Regions from separate parts of the Nocardia sp. PE-7 genome, predicted to be linked through region 3. Evidence: riboswitches for the same ligand, from Rfam matches in the RefSeq annotation. Region 3 holds a riboswitch; each other region holds the start of a gene.
What was found. A riboswitch is a leader RNA that binds a small molecule or an ion and turns the genes downstream of it on or off. The one in region 3 is predicted to bind S-adenosylmethionine.

Region 1 (5,436 bases), 920 kb from region 3:
GCTGATCGGTTCGATACCCGTCATCGGCGCGTGCACCTTCATCAGGTGCTCGGCGGCCTGGATGGCGGTGCGGCCGTCACCCAGCGCGACCAGCAGGAAGTAGGACAGCGTGTGGTCGAGACGGGTAGCGGGATTGTCGTAGATCCCGTGTGAATCGGCGACCGCGGCGGTCAGGAACGGATCGAAGTGTTCGAGAGTGACCGCCCGCTGGAATCCGATCAGCGCGGTCGGCGCCGCCCACACCTTCCAGGTGGGGGAATCCGGCCCGAAGAAGCCGTGGTCGTCGCGACGGAGAGTCGACGCATCGAAAGCCATGGCACATGCCCCTTTGCAGTGCGAGGAATAATTGAATACAACACCACCGTAGCAATGGCTCGACGCGAATACAACGGTTGCGTAGGATTCGTGACGACAGGGTCGGCGGGTATCGTCGGCGAGCGAAAGGCAGGTGGGCGGTGACCTCGACCCAGGAGCAGCGACCTCGACGCCGCTATGCGCCGCGCCTGCCGCCGGAGCAGCGCCGCGCGCAACTTCTCGACGCCGCGTTCACGGTCCTGGGCCGGATGGAACTGCACGAGTTGAGCATGGAGGCCGTCGCGCAGGAGGCGGGCGTCGGAAAACCGGTGCTGTACACGGTGTTCAAGACCCGCGCCGAACTCGTCGAAGCGCTGCTGGAACGCGAACGGGAACGCGGACTGGATCAGATCGCCGACACGCTGCCCGAAGACCTGCTCGGCGCCGACCCCTTGGCCGCCGCCTCGGCGACCGTCGAAGCGTTCGTCGGTGTGGCACTGGCGAATCCGACCCGTTGGCGGCTGATCCTCGCCACCCCGGCGAGTGCGCCCGACGAATACCGTGCGGCGCTTCGTGCTTCGCGCGCCGAGATCTTGGAACGCGCGGAATCGCTTGTCCGCATGGGCATCTCCGTGCTGCCGCGATGGTCGGGCATGGATGCCGGGCTACTCGCGAACTCGACCCTCACCATCGCCGAGATGCTCGGTCGGCTGGGAGTCAGCGAGCCGGAAGAGTATCCGCGCGAACGCCTTCAGGCCTACGTCCGCTCGATCGTCGCCTTGCTGACAGGACCGTGAAGGTCAGCGGTTCTCCCGCGCGAGGCGCATCGTCTCGGTGAGCAACTTCGACACCGCGGCGGCCTCGGTGAGGAACCCGTCGTGCCCGTCGCGTGAATGCACGACCTCGAGCCCCGCGCAGCCGGGCAGACCTTCGGCCAGCTCGGCCTGAGTGTTGAGGGGGTACAGGCGATCCGAGTCGACCCCGCCGACCACGCACGGCACCGATGTCGAGGCCAGCGCGGCAGCGACGCCGCCGCGCCCGCGACCCACATCGTGGCGGTTCATGGCCTCGCTGAGCAGCACATAGGTGGCCGGATCGAACCGCTGGACCAGCTTGTCGGCCTGGTGCTCGAGGTAGCTCTGCACCGCGTAGCGCCCACCGGTCCACGGGTCTTCGTCGCCCTGGGGCTTGTTGGTGAAGCGGTGGTCGAGTTCGCCCTCGGTGCGGTAGGTCAGGTGCGCGATGCGCCGGGCCAGGCCCATGCCGGTCATCGGCGCGCGGCCGGTGCCGTGATAGTCGCCGCCCTGCCAGTCGGGATCGGCCGTGATGACGGCCATCTGAGTGGTCTGGGTGCCGATCTGATCGGCGGTGGCGCGGGCGCCGACGGCCAGCACGAGCGCGGCGCTGACCCGCTCCGGCAGGCCGATGATCCACTCGAGCACCCGCATGCCGCCCATCGAGCCGCCGACCACAGCGCCGAGCCGCTCGATCCCGAGCACCTCGAACAACTGTGCTTCGGCTTTCACCTGGTCACGGATATTCAGCTCGGGAAACCGTGCGCCCCAAGGCTTTCCGTCGGAGGCGAGCGAGGACGGGCCGGTGCTGCCCTTGCAGCCGCCCAGCACGTTGGTCGCGATCACACACCACTCGTCGGTGTCGATCGGCGCGCCGGGCCCGACCATGCCCTCCCACCAGCCGGGCGCCCCGTCGGGCCCACCGACGACATGGGAGTCGCCGGTGAGCGCGTGTTCGACGAGCACCACATTGTCCAGCGTGGGCGAGAGCTCGCCCCACCGTTGCACCGCCAGCCGCACATCGGGGACGACGGCGCCGTTCTCCAGCGCCACATCCCCGATGGCGACCACGCCGACGCGCCCGTCCGGCGGTGGCAGCAGGGCCACCCCGGTTCCGGGTCGGGCGATCGGCGATTCGGTGCTCACGGTCACGTCGTCGCCGCCGCGAACCCGGCCCGCAGATCGGCCAGAATGTCGTCGATTCCCTCGATGCCCACCGCGAGCCTGACCAGGCCGGGCGTGACGCCGGCCGCCAGCTGCTCTTCGGGCGTCAACTGCGAGTGCGTGGTCGACGCCGGGTGAATCACGAGTGAACGCACATCACCGATGTTAGCTACATGGCTGTGCAGGCTGAGCGCGTCCACGAACTTCTTGCCCGCGTCGACGCCGCCCGCCAGCTCGAATGCCACGATCGCGCCCGCACCCTTGGGCGCCAGCTCCTTGGCCCGCGCGTGCCAGGGCGAGGACTCGAGGCCCGCGTAGAACACCGCGTCGACGCCCGGCTGCTCGGCGACGAACTTCGCGACCGTCTCGGCATTGCTGACATGTCGCTCGACCCGCAGGCTCAAGGTCTCGATGCCCTGCGCGATGAGGAACGCGTTGAACGGCGACACCGCAGCGCCCAGATCGCGCAGCAACTGCACCCGCGCCTTGAGCGCGAACGCGGGCGCGCCCAGATCGGCGAACACCGCGCCGTGGTAGCTCGGATCGGGCTCGGTGAAGCCGGGGAAGCGCGCGTTGCCGTCGGCGTCGCGCACCGTCCAGTCGAACGCGCCGCCGTCGACGATCACGCCCGCCACGGCCGCGCCGTGCCCACCCAGGTACTTCGTCGCCGAATGCACGACGATGTCGGCGCCGTGGGCCAGCGGCTGGATCAGGTACGGGGTGGCGACGGTGTTGTCCACGATCAGCGGAATGCCGTTCGCGTGCGCGACACCGGCGATACCGGGGATGTCGAACACCGCGCTGCTCGGGTTGGCGATGGTCTCGCCGTAGAACGCCTTGGTGTTCGGCTGGATCGCGGCCTTCCACTGCTCGAGGTCATCGGGGTCCTCGACGAACGAGACCGTGATCCCCAGCTTGGGCAGCGAGTAGTGGAAGAGGTTGTAGGTGCCGCCGTAGAGGTGCGGGCTGGACACGATGTGGTCGCCCGCGCTCGCCAGGTTCAGGATCGCGTAGGTCTCCGCGGCCTGGCCCGAGGCCAGCAGCAGCGCCGCGACGCCGCCTTCGAGCGCGGCCACGCGCTGCTCCACCGCGTCCTGGGTGGGGTTCATGATCCGGGTGTAGATGTTGCCCGGCTCGGCGAGACCGAACAGCGCGGCGGCGTGATCGGTGTCGCGGAACGCGTACGAAGTGGTCTGGTAGATCGGCAGTGCGCGCGCGCCGGTGGCGGCGTCGGGTGCCTGGCCCGCGTGGACCTGCTTGGTCTCGAAGGACCAGTTCTCGGGCAGGGAAGAGTCAGTCATGTCGTGCTCCAAAGGGTGTCAGCCGGGGGGATCTCGTCAACTGGGTCGGATCGACTGGCAACAACACATGGGGGCCTCCTGCAGTGCGCGCTTGCCCTCGACTTTCGAGAGCCCGGTCATCACCCGGAGCACCCCACCGCAGCTGGAGGGTTGCCGACCAGCGAGCCGGGGCTTGGCGCTGGTACTCATGACCTTGCCGTCATGTTAACCGGAGATCTCCCGCGGGCGGAAACTTCCCCCGCATTTCCCGCCGAAGATCACTCGTCGGACGGTGTGCCGAAGCCTGGCGTGTCGTCCACCGGTGCGCCACAGACCTGCCGCAAGCCGTGGTAGGCGCGCAGCACGGCGTCGCGGGTGACCCGAACGGCTACCGCCGGTGATCCGCTCAGCAGTGCCTGTTCGGTATCGGCGACCGAGATATGGCAGAGCATCTGCCAGATGCCGGCCACCAGCTTCACCGTGAAGTCCTCCGGTGACGTGCCCATCCGTTGCGCGAGCTCGGTGCACACCGCGACGTTCTTCTTCTCGGCGTATTCCAGCGCGCGCGCGTTGACCGACTGGCTGGTGCGCATGATCCGCTGCATCTGCAGGAACTGGCGGATGAACCGGATGCCGTCCGCGTCCGCCTCGGCCTGGACCACCGTCAGGTAGGCGCCACACAGTGCCTGGAGTTCGTTGCCGGTGTTCGGCTGGGAGCGCAGCGCGACGGCGACGGAGGCCCCGAAGTCGTCGATCGGGGCCAGCACGATGTCTTCCTTGAGCGCGAAGTACCGGTTGACGGTGCGCGGGGACACGTCGGCGCCCGCGGCGATCTGCTCGACCGTCGTCGCGTCGAACCCTTGGCTGTCGCACAGCTCGAGCCCGACCGCCACGATCGCGGCCTTGGTCTGGAGCTTCTTGCGCTCGCGCAGGCCCAGCGGCGCGTCGGCAGCCGGTTCGGTCGTCCGGTCGGCGCTGATCGGAGTGGTCGAGTCCAGCATGCTCTCAGCCTACCGTGTCGGCGGCTTTATCTGTCCAAGTAGGCCAATTGGCGCATTCAGACATTTTTCTCTTGACGCCAATTGTCTCGGAGTGCCAGGATTGGTCCACGCCAATCGAGCGACGAGGAGTCCTGGTGACCGGCACCGAGGTATTGACGAAACATGTTGATCAACAACAGAATTCGATGCGATGGTGGGCGTTGGTCGTGCTCTCCGCCGCCCAGCTGATGGTGGTGCTCGACGCCACCGTGATCACGATCGCCCTGCCGTACGCCCAGCGTGACCTGGGGATCAGCGACGGCGACAAACAGTGGGCGCTCACCGCGTACACGCTCATCTTCGGCGGGCTGCTGCTGCTCGGCGGCCGGATGGCCGACTATCTGGGCCGACGCCGGATCTTCCTGGTCGGTCTGGTCGGCTTCGCCGCCGCGTCGGCGCTGGCGGGGCTCGCGCAGACCGGCCCGCAGTTGTTCATCGGCCGAGGTCTGCAGGGTGCGTTCGCCGCGCTGCTCGCCCCCGCGGCCCTGTCGCTGCTGTCGGTGATCTTCACCGATGTGCAGGAGCGGGCCCGCGCGTTCGCGGTGTTCGCGGGTATCACCGCGGGTGGTATCGCGTTCGGGCTGATCGTGGGTGGTGCGCTCACCGAGTTCGCGTCGTGGCGGTGGACGCTGTTGATGAATACGCCGATCGCGCTCATCGCGGTGGCCGGTGCGGTGGCGGTGATCGCGCGCGATATCCCGGTGCCCAGGACCGGCGGCTACGACCTGCCCGGCGCCGTCACCGTGACATTCGGCTTGGTGTCGATCGTCTACGGATTCAGTCGCGCCGCCGAACACGGGTGGCTGGCGGGCAGCACCCTCGGCCTGCTCGGGGCGGGCTTCGCCTTGCTCATCGCGTTCGTCC
Region 2 (5,436 bases), 1.6 Mb from region 3:
CGAACACGGGCATCGCGGCCAGCACCATCGACGACAGACCGAATACGACCAGCCAGTGCCTGGCGCGTTCGGGGGAGTGGTCGGGCCAGCGGCGCGGCGCCTTGCCGGTCTTGGTGGCGGGCGAGCCGGCCCATTCCTGTTCGCCCTTGACCTTGCCCGATACCGCGGAGCCGGGCGCGATCTCGGCCTTCTTGCCGATCTTGGTGCCGGGCAACAGGATCGAGCGGGCGCCGATCACCGCGCCGTCACCGATGGTGATGGCGCCGATGTGCACGATGTCGCCGTCGACCCAGTAGCCGGACAGGTCCACTTCGGGTTCCACGCTGGCGCCGTCGCCGAGTTCGAGCATGCCGGTGACCGGGGGGAGGCTGTGCAGGTCGACGCCCTTGCCGATCTTGGCGCCGAGTGCCCGCGCGAACGGGACCATCAGTGGTGCGCCGGAAAGACTTTCGGCGCCACTGGCTTCGGACAGGCGGACAGCGGCCCACAGGCGTAAGTGCACGGACGACCCGCGGGGATAGGAACCGGGACGCAGCCCGGCGAGCAGGATTCTCGCACCGACCACGCAGATCGTCATCCGGCCGATCGGCGAGATGAACAGCACGAACGCCAGCAGGATCCACCACCACGACAGGCGCGGCAGCCACGGCAGCGAACCCGACCAACCCGCGATGCCCGAGACCACGGTCAGCCAGGTGACCCACTGCAATCCGGTGAGGGTGGTCAGCGGAATCGTGGCGAGTACCTGGGTGATCTGCGCGCGCAGCGGTGTCGGTTCGACGACGCGCACGTCGACGGCCGCGACCGGGGCGCTGCCGTCGAGGAGCTCGACCAGCGAGCCGAGTCGCGGGTGGTCGTAGAGATCGGCGACGGTGACGTGTGGGTACCGCTCACGCAACGCGCCGACGAGTTGGGCCGCCGAGAGCGAACCGCCGCCCAGATCGAAGAATTCCGCATCGAGGTCGGTGGGTTCGGCGCCCAGGATCGCGTCCCACAGACTCGCCACCCAGGCCGCCGTGCCCGACAGCCCTGTCTCGGCGGGTTCGTCGGTGCTCGGCAGCGGCCACGGCAGCGCGTCGCGGTCGACCTTGCCGGAGGTGCGCGTAGGCAAATCGGCGACGATCGCCAGGCGCGGCACCAGCGGCGCCGGAAGTTGTTCGGCCAGAATCTCTCTGGCCTTCTTCACGTCGAAATCGGGACCGGCGCCGGTGAGGTAGCCGACGAGGATCTTGTTGCCCGCCTTGGTGGTTCGGATCGCGGCAGCAGCACCGCTGACACCGGGCAGGTGCTGTAGCGCATTGTCGAGCTCGCCGAGCTCGATGCGACGGCCGCCGATCTTGATCTGGTCGTCGGCGCGGCCGAGGAAGATCAGGCCCTGGTAGTCGTTGCGGACCAAATCGCCACTGCGATAAGCGCGTTCCCAGCCGAGCGAGGGCAGCGGGGCGTACTTCTCGGCGTCCTTGGCGGGATCGAGATAGCGGGCGAGACCGACGCCGCCGATCACGAGTTCACCGGTCTCGCCTTCGGCCACCGGGTTGCCCTGGGGGTCGACGACAGCCAGATCCCAGCCGTCGAGGGGCAGGCCGATCCGAACGGGCATCTCGCCGGTGAGCAGGGCGGCGCAGGCGACGACGGTCGCCTCGGTGGGGCCGTAGGTGTTCCACACTTCGCGGTCGGCGCCGGCGAGCCGTTCGGCCAGTTCCGGGGGCACCGCTTCGCCGCCGAAGATCAACAGCCGCACCGATTCCAGCGCTTCGGCGGGCCAGGTCGCGGCCAGCGTGGGCACCGTGGAGACGATGCTGATCTCGCGGCGCATCAACCACGGGCCGAGGTCGGCGCCGGTGCGCACCAGGTCGCGCGGGGCGGGGACGAGGCAGGCGCCGTTGCGCCAGGCCAGCCACATTTCCTCGCAGGAGGCGTCGAAGGCCACCGAGAGTCCGGCCAGCACGCGGTCGCCGGGACTGATCGGGGCCTTCTGCAGGAACAGGCGGGCTTCGGCGTCGACGAAGGCGGCGGCGTTGCGATGGGTGACCGCCACGCCCTTGGGGGTGCCGGTGGAGCCGGAGGTGAAGATGATCCACGCGTCGTCGGCGGGGGTGGGCAGGGTGTTCCAGTCGTGTTCGCCCGTAGCCGTGGTGGCCGACTCGATGCCGTCGCCGGTGGCGATCGCGCTCACCCGCGCCTCGCCGAAGACGAGTTTGGCTCGCTCCTGCGGGTCGTCGGCGTCGACGGGCACGTAGGCCGCGCCGCAGTAGAGCACGGCCAGAATCGTCACGTAGAGCTCGGCGCTGCCCGACGGCATCCGTACGCCCACCCGGTCGCCCGGTCGCACGCCCGCCTCGGTGAGCTCGGCCATCCTGGCCTCGATCGCGGCGATCAGTTCCATGTAGCTGAGCACGACGGTGCCGTCGTCGACGGCCGGTGCGTCAGGGTGGGCGAGGGCGGTGCTGGTCAGGATGTCGACCAGGGTGCGCGGCGGTGCGGCGAGATCGGCGCGCAGCAGCGGGTCGCGAAGAACCGCCGCTACCTCAGTGCGTGGCTCGAGCATCGTGCTCAGTCCACCTCTCATCGGTTGACCCCCATCGGTGGTGTCTGTTGTTTCATGAACGGGTTACCGGAGGGCAAACGGGATGGTCACCAGATGCCAACGGTACTCGGTGCGGGTATTGCCGGACGGCAGGGAAGCGCGTGCCGTCGGCGCTGTTCACGACGGCGATTCCGGCATCTCGCCGAGGGCGGTGATCGCCAGCCGGTGCAGCGTCCGTTGTTCTTCTTCGTCCAGGCGTCCCAGCACGCGCGCGGTGGCCTCGGCGATCAGCTTGTCGGTGCGTTTGCACTGCTTGCGCCCCGCCTCGGTGATCCGCAGCCGGTATTTGCGGCGATCCTTGCCGTCGCGGGTGCGTTCGACCAGTTCGGCGCGTTCCAGCGCGTCTATCAGGCGGACGACTTCACTGCGGTCGATACCGAGCGCGTCGCCCACTTTCTTCTGCGTCAGGTCGGCGTTCTCGGAGATGAAGGTGAGCACCCAATGATCGCGCAACGGGACGTCGATCTCGGCGTGCAGCGCCTTGGTGAGCCGTCCGAGCGCGTACACCGGGTAGCGCGGCAGGCCGCGGACGGAGTTCGTGTTCGTGGACATGAGAGGGAACTCTAGCAAATGGTGGAGGTTCCCAATCATTCGGTTACTCCACCATGGGGTGTGTAGATGGTTGAGAAATGGGTGTGAGCAGGCAACTCCGGGCAATCCTGCGAATCGCGTCAGCGTGCGGCTAACTCGGCGTGTCGGGTCTAGAGGGCGGCGACTCGGCGCGCGGTCGACGAAAGGTGGTTGACAGGTCCGGCGGTCGTCTGTCACTCTCATTTCAGGTCACGAGTACCAGCGTTCAGCCCCGGCTTGCTGGTCGGCAACCCTCCTCCGCGGTGGGGTGCTCCGGGTGACGACCAGGCCGACGTCCGAATTGGGCGCGGCAAGCGCGGGCCACCTCTTTTGGAGCGGGTCCCTGAGCCGACGGGATTTCGTCATGACTGCTGTAATCGACCCCACCTGTGCCATCGCCGCCGTTTCCGGTGCCGACCTGCGGGTTCCGCTCGTTCAAGGCGGCACCAGCTCCTACGCCAACTTCGACTACGCCGCGAGTGCGCCGGCATTGAAGCAGGTCACCGACCGTATTTCGCAGTTGCTGCCGTACTACGCCAGCGTGCACCGGGGTGCGGGCTACGCCTCGCGGATCTCGACCGAGTGCTACGAGGCTTCCCGTGGCGCGGTCGCCCGGTTCCTCGACGCCGACGACGACCAGGTCGTCGTGTTCACCCGCAACACCACCGATTCGCTGAACCTGCTGGCCGGATGCGTGCCGGGGGAGACCGTGGTGCTCGATATCGAGCACCACGCCAACTTCCTGCCGTGGACCGCGCACGGTCGCCGGGTGGTGCGGGCCGCCGCCACCGTCGAGGAGACGATTCAGCGAGTCGTCGCCGAGCTGTGCAGCAAGCCCGCCGCGCTGCTCGCGGTGACCGGGGCCTCCAATGTCACCGGTGAGGTGCTGCCGCTGGAGCGCCTCGCGACCATCGCTCACCTGTGCGGTGCGCGCATCCTCGTCGATGCCGCGCAGCTGGCCCCCCATCGGCGGATCTCCCTGCGCGAGAGCGGGATCGACTATCTCGCCTTCTCCGGGCACAAGCTGTACGCGCCGTTCGGTTCGGGCGTGCTGGTCGGCCGACGCGACTGGCTGGACCAGGGTGAGCCGTACCTGGCGGGCGGCGGTGCGGTGCGCAGTGTCGGTGTGTCGGAGGTCGAATGGGCTTGCGCGCCGCAGCGGCACGAGGCCGGTTCGCCGAATGTTCTGGGCGCGGCCGCTATTGCCGCCGCGTGCGACGCGCTCGCCGCGATCGACCCCGCCGAACTCGTTGCGCACGAACGCTTTCTGGCGGACCGTCTGCGCGACGGTTTGTCCGCGATCGCAGGCGTCGACCTGGTCAGCATCTGGTCCGACAGCCCCGATTGCGTCGGCATCGTCGCTTTCACCGTCGCCGACCACGCCCCCGGTAAGGTCGCCGCCTACCTCTCCGCCGAACACGCCATCGGCGTCCGCGACGGCCGTTTCTGCGCCCACCCGCTGCTCGCGAGCCTCGGTCTCGATGCCGCTCTCCGCGCCAGCATCGGCCTCGGCACCACGGCCGCCGACGTAGACCGCCTGATCGAAGCGGTCTCCACGTTGGTCACCAACGGCCCCACCTGGGAATACGCCGTCACCGACGGCCACTGGAACCCCACCCCCGAAACTCGCCCCCTCACCGCTTCCCCCGACGGCGCGGCCCCCTGCCTGATCGGCTGAATGCAAGACCCACCGTGGTCGTGCGATCAGGCCTCACCAGTGGGAACACGTATCGAAAAGGGGCGGATCGCGCGATTGCGTCGGTCGCGGCACCCGTTTGGGGAGAGGGAAATGGTGTATCGGCGGCCGGGATAGTTGGCGAATCCAGGTCGAGTAATCTTGCGGTTGACCACTGGTGGATCGGGGAACGGGAGTCGGATCCGTCGCGATGAAGCCGCGGAGATAGTCCGAATCCTTAGGGGAACCGTGACTGGACCGATTCAGCCATCTGATCCATGGGCTCGTCCGCCGAGGCAGCGGGCAAAGAAGCGTCGCTGGCCTTTGGTGGTCGGGATCGGTGTGGGGGGTGTAGTCGGCCTATCTGTGATCGGCACTCTCGCCGAAGACAATTCGTCGCCAGAACCGCAGACGACCACCTCCTCGTCAAGCCGAACCACCCAGCCATCAACGACCGCGAACGCTTCGACCACTACCACTTCTGCGGTGGCATCGACAGTTTCGATCCCGCCGTTAATCGCGCCGACTACCACCGTTGATCTTCCGATCGTCCCGACAACGACTATCCAGCTGCCGCCGCCTGCAGATGTCCCGCTGCCTACCA
Region 3 (5,436 bases):
ACCGCCGACCGGGATCGCGGCGAAGAGGAAGTCACGAATGGCGGTCTCGGCGAGCGGACGCAACTCGACGGGAACCTCGGGCGGCACCATCGCACGCACGATGTCGGCGATCGGACCCATCGAGGCCATCCCGCCCCGCCCGGTGCTGATATTGAGCCAGGCCACCTGCATGCCGGAGGTCTTCGTGGCGGAGGTGTCGGGCGCGAGCCCGTAGGGCAGGAAGGTGAACAGCGTCTGACCGGATTTCACGGCCGAGAGATCGAGCCCGGGGAGCGGGAGGGAATTCGTCGGCCAGGGGCCGGGTACCGCGCCCGCGACCGCCGGGACGAGGCCCGCACCGTCACCGGTGCAGTTCGCGGCGACCGTGGGGTAGAGGAACGGCTGGATCCCCATGGCTTTCAGCGTCTCGACGACGGTTTGGTAGGCAGCGAGCAGATCACCCGGCCCCGCCGCGGGCGTGGCGTTCGGTGCGTCCCTGGTGACAACAGGCGTCACCGGCGCGGCCGGTTCGCCGGCGGCCGAGGGCACGGCCAGCAGCAGCGCGGCGGCGCATGCCATCAGCGAGGTCAGTGTGGTGGAACGACGCGGCATGATCACGACGTACTCCTCATCGACGCAGAGGAGCCCGACGCTACCGCGTGCGAGGAGTGAATCAGGGCAGGTGAAGTAACCCGCCGTTCGGCGCGTCGCAATCTCGCAGCGACCGCAGCTCGATGTCCGCCCGCAACTCGCCGCCCGATCCGGCGACCACCGCGCAGCACTCCCGTGTCACCCGCGTGGACGACCGATCGTCTCGCCCCCCGATCACGACCGTCCGCGGGTCACTGACCACGCCGAACCGGGGCAATTATGACTGCGTCCACGGCCGCCTCCAAGCTCTGCGCTCACGATGATTTCTACCGTTGTGCGCAGTCGTGCATATGCCACATGCTGATTCAGCTCGGGCCACGAACCCGGGGCGCAACCATCCAGAGCGACCGAGAGACCTGGCTCGATGACGTCGCAGCAACCCGCCCGTTTCGGGGTGTGGGTGCTTCTGCCGGGATCGATGGAGGAGATTTTCGTGCTGACCGTGGGCTACCGCCGCCGACATATCGACCAGTGCCGGGTGACAGCGACGGCGTGTCGGGTCTGAGCGCCGCCAGATCGCGAACCCGTCGCTGGCCGGGTGGAGGTCACCGTGCCTCGTTCCACTGTTTTTCGAAGGACTCCCATGACCGCGTCTGCCGTATCCGGCGCCGAGACCGCGCCCTTACCGCCCGGCGACGCTCCCCCCACTGAGCCGGAATCCGCCGACAAGGCGCCCGAGGATCTCCCCCGGATCGCCGGATCGTGGCACCCGTGGCGTTGGGCCGTCGGGGCGGTCGCGCTCGTGGTGGTAGCCCAGTTCGCGCACGGTCTGATCACCAATCCGGGCTGGGACTGGGGCACTTTCGCCCAGTACTTCACCGCGAAGTCGGTGATGGCCGCGCTGAAGGTGACCATCGAGCTGACCCTGTGGGGCACCGTTCTCGGTTTCGTGCTCGGCACGCTGCTGGCGATCGGGCGGGTGTCGAACAATCCCGTCCTGCGGGTGATCGCGTGGACCTACATCTGGGCGTTCCGTTCGATCCCGCTGATCGTGCAGCTGCTGTTCTGGTTCAACATCGCGTACCTGTATCCCCGCCTGTCCGTGGGTATTCCGTTCGGACCGGCCTTCTTCGATTTCGAAGTCAACGGCGTGATCAGTGGTTTCACCGCGGCGGTGATCGGTCTGGCCCTGCATCAGGCGGCGTACTCGGCCGAACTGATCCGTGCGGGTCTGCTCGCCGTGGACGACGGTCAGCTCGAAGCCGCCGCCGCGCTGGGCATTCCGCGCTGGCGGCAATTCCGCACGATCGTGTTGCCGCAGGCGATGCGCTCGATTCTGCCGAACGCGGCCAACGAGGTGATCAGCCTGTTCAAGGGCACCTCGATCGTGTCGGTGATGGCGATCGCCGAGCTGTTCTACCAGGTGCAGGTGATCTTCGGCCGCAACGGCCGAGTGGTGCCGCTGCTCATGGTGGCGACCGTCTGGTACATCGTGCTCACCACCGCGCTGTCGATCGTCCAGTACTACATCGAACGCCACTACGCCAAGGGCGCGCACCGCGAGCTGCCGCCGACACCGTGGCAGCGGGTCCGCGCCAAGGTCGCCGAGATCGCCGCCGGTGCGGCCGCACCCCGAGGAGCAACCCGATGACCGCAGCGGTGCTGGCGCGCGGAATCCGCAAGTCCTACAACGGCACCGAGGTGCTGCGTGGCGTGGATCTGGCGGTGGGCACCGGCGAGGTGGTCGCCGTGATCGGGCCGTCCGGCTCCGGCAAGTCCACGCTGCTGCGGGTGCTCAACCATCTGGAAGCGCAGGACGCGGGCACGGTGCACGTCGACGGTGAGCTGATCGGTTACCGGCAACGGGGCAACATCCTGCGTTCGCTGCCCGACCACGCGGTGCGCGCCCAGCGCAGCCACATCGGCTTCGTGTTCCAGCAGTTCAACCTGTTCCCGCATCTCACCGTGCTCGACAATGTGGTGCTCGCCCCGATCTCGGCGCAGCGCCGCCCGCGCGCCGAGGTGGTCGCCGAGGCGAAACAGCTCCTGGATCGGGTGGGCCTGGCCGATTTCGTCGACGCCTACCCCCGGCGGCTCTCCGGCGGACAGCAGCAGCGCGTGGCCATCGCGCGGGCGCTCGCCTTGAAGCCACGGCTGATCCTGTTCGACGAGCCCACCTCCGCACTCGACCCGGAACTGGTGGGCGAGGTCCTCGCGGTGATCCGCGATCTCGCGCACAGCGGCACCGCCCTGGTGATCGTCACCCACGAAATCGGATTCGCCCGTGAGGTCGCCGACACCGTGGTGTTCCTCGACGAAGGACAGATCGTCGAACAGGGCCCGGCGGCCACCGTTCTCGACCAACCGACACATCCACGCACGCAGGCATTCCTGTCGCGCGTGCGCTGATCATCCCTTCCACGAACAGGTTCGACACTGATGAAGCTCTCCACACTGATCGGCATCGTCGCGGCGGCCACGCTGTTGACGGCAGGCTGCACCGCCGATCCCGAGGCCGCCGACACCGTGCAGGCCGGTGCGGTCACCTACGACCTGTCCCCCGCCCAGGAGGGCAGGGTGCGCGCCGCCAAGGTCGACGCGATCGCCGCCGAGGTGCCCAAGGCCATCCGCGACCGCGGCACGCTGGTGGTGACCGGTCCCGCCGGTTCCGTACCGCCGCTGCGGTTCTACGCCACCGACGACCGGACCGTCATCGGCTCCGAGGTCGACTTCGCCACCCTGGTGGCCGACATCCTGGGCCTGAAGCTCGACATCCAGGTGGCGGACTGGTCGCAGAACTTCGTGCGCGTGGATTCCGGTGAGGTGGACGCGTTCATCTCGAACGTGACCGTCACCGAGGAGCGCAAGGAGAAGTACGACTTCGCCACCTACCGCACCGATACCGTCGCCCTCGAGGTCCCGAAGGACAGCCCACTGACCTACACCGACCGCAAGAGCCTGGCGGGCAAGCGGATCGGGATCGGCGCGGGCACCAACCAGGAACAGCTGCTGGTGAGCTGGAACGAGAAGAACGTCGCCGAGGGTCTGCCCCCGATCGACATCGCCTACTACCAGCAGAGCACCGACTACTACTTGGCGCTGGCTTCCAAGCGCATCGACGGCTACATCGGCCCGAACCCCGCGGCCGTGTACCACTCCGCCACCAGTGACGGCAAGATCATCGCCACGTTCTCGGGCGCGGGTGAGCAGCTGCAGGGCGAGATCGCGGCGCTCACCAAGAAGGACAACGGCCTGATCGGCCCGATCCACAAGGCGCTGCAGCACGCGATCGCCGACGGCAGCTACCAGAAGATCCTCGACCGCTGGGGCCTGGATTCGGAGAAGGTCACCGAGTCGCGGATCAACCCGCCCGGTCTGCCGAAGAAGCCCGCCGCATGAAATTCCTGCTGATGACGCTGATCACCCGGGTGCCAGATCCGGTCACCGGCGTGGTGCCGTCGACCCGCGATCGCCTGCACGAGGTGATCGAACAGGCAAGGCGCGCCGAGGAATTCGGCTACGACGGCTTCGCTGTCGGTGAGCGGCACGAGGATCCGTTCCTGTCCGCCGCTCCCCCGGTGGTACTGAGCCATATCGCGGCGCTCACCTCGCGGATCAGCCTGTTCACCGCGGTCACCACCTTGAGCCTGCTCGATCCGGTGCGCGCGTTCGAGGACTATTCCACCCTGGACAACCTGTCCGAGGGCAGGCTCGAACTGATCATCGGCAAGGGCAACGGCGCGGCACAGGCGCAGCTCTATCACGTCACCACCGAGGATCAGTGGGACCGCAATCGTGAAGGGTACGAACTGTTCCGGAAGCTGTGGGACAGCGACGACGTGACGTGGTCGGGACAGTTCCGGCCCTCCCTCACCGCCGCCAAGGCCCTGCCGCGACCGCTACAGCCGCGATTGCGGATCTGGCACGGCAGCGCGACGAGCAAGGAATCGGTGGAACTGGCCGCGCGCCACGGTGACCCGGTGTTCTCGGCCAATGTCACCAACCCGATCGAGCCGTACGCCGAGCTGATCCGCCACTACCGCGAGCAGTGGGCGCACTACGGTCACGACCCGGCCGACGCGCTGGTCGGCGCGGGCACCGCGGGTTTCCACGTCGCACGCACCTCGCAGGAGGCCGTCGAGGTGTTCCGGCCGCTCTACGAGGCCCGCACCGCCTTGCAGCGCAAGATCGGCAATCCGGTCGTGTTCGAGACCATCGAAGACTTCGTCGCCCGCTCCTCGGCCTTGATCGGCAGCCCGGAGCAGGTGATCGACAAGGTCGGCCGCTATCACGAGCAGTTCGGGCACGAGGTCATCCACCTGTCCGCCGAACGTGACGGCCGCACCGACAACCAATACCTGGACAGTCTCGAACTGTTCCAGGCCGAGGTGGCGCCCGAACTGCGCCGCCGCATCCCCAGCCGTCCCCTGGCCACCGGCCGTCAATTCTCTGGAGTTACCTCGTGATCCGTCCCCGTCATCGCATCGCCGCCCTCGCCGGCGCACTGGCCGCCGCCACCACGGTGGTCGCGTGTGGCAGCGACTCCGGCGGCTCGGGAGGTCAGGCCGGACCGCCGCAGCCCGGCGGCACGCTGCGCTACGGCCTCTCGCAGGCCCCGACCTGCTCGGATCCGGCGCAGTCGGCCAGCAATCAGACCATCTATGTCGCCCGCCAGATCGTCGACTCGCTCACCGATCAGGACCCGAAGACCGGCGCGATCACACCCTGGTTGGCCAAGAGCTGGGAGGTCAGCCCGGACGCGAAGGTGTTCACGTTCAAGCTCGCCGACGGCGTGACCTTCAGCGACGGCACCCCGCTCACCGCGGAATCGGTGCGCGACACCTTCGACTCGACGATCAAGCTCGG

Region 1: another riboswitch for S-adenosylmethionine. It lies ahead of QX204_RS02965 (bifunctional o-acetylhomoserine/o-acetylserine sulfhydrylase); the one in region 3 lies ahead of QX204_RS07385 (amino acid ABC transporter permease).
Region 2: another riboswitch for S-adenosylmethionine. It lies ahead of QX204_RS33980 (aminotransferase class V-fold PLP-dependent enzyme); the one in region 3 lies ahead of QX204_RS07385 (amino acid ABC transporter permease).

Annotation. Positions count from the first base shown of each region.
Region 1 is NZ_CP129614.1:649,562-654,997, forward strand. Features, by position in the region: gene QX204_RS02950 (oxygenase MpaB family protein) at 1-315, opposite strand, end outside; gene QX204_RS02955 (TetR/AcrR family transcriptional regulator) at 456-1,091, shown strand; gene QX204_RS02960 (homoserine O-acetyltransferase MetX) at 1,095-2,240, opposite strand; gene QX204_RS02965 (bifunctional o-acetylhomoserine/o-acetylserine sulfhydrylase) at 2,237-3,553, opposite strand; SAM riboswitch class IV at 3,636-3,746, opposite strand; gene QX204_RS02970 (TetR family transcriptional regulator) at 3,811-4,533, opposite strand; gene QX204_RS02975 (MFS transporter) at 4,668-5,436, shown strand, end outside.
Region 2 is NZ_CP129614.1:7,277,793-7,283,228, forward strand. Features, by position in the region: gene QX204_RS33970 (Pls/PosA family non-ribosomal peptide synthetase) at 1-2,548, opposite strand, end outside; gene QX204_RS33975 (MarR family winged helix-turn-helix transcriptional regulator) at 2,705-3,139, opposite strand; SAM riboswitch class IV at 3,366-3,480, shown strand; gene QX204_RS33980 (aminotransferase class V-fold PLP-dependent enzyme) at 3,522-4,835, shown strand.
Region 3 is NZ_CP129614.1:1,568,265-1,573,700, reverse strand. Features, by position in the region: gene QX204_RS07390 (hypothetical protein) at 1-591, opposite strand, end outside; SAM riboswitch class I at 962-1,055, shown strand; gene QX204_RS07385 (amino acid ABC transporter permease) at 1,214-2,221, shown strand; gene QX204_RS07380 (amino acid ABC transporter ATP-binding protein) at 2,218-2,979, shown strand; gene QX204_RS07375 (ABC transporter substrate-binding protein) at 3,010-3,969, shown strand; gene QX204_RS07370 (LLM class flavin-dependent oxidoreductase) at 3,966-5,036, shown strand; gene QX204_RS07365 (ABC transporter substrate-binding protein) at 5,033-5,436, shown strand, end outside.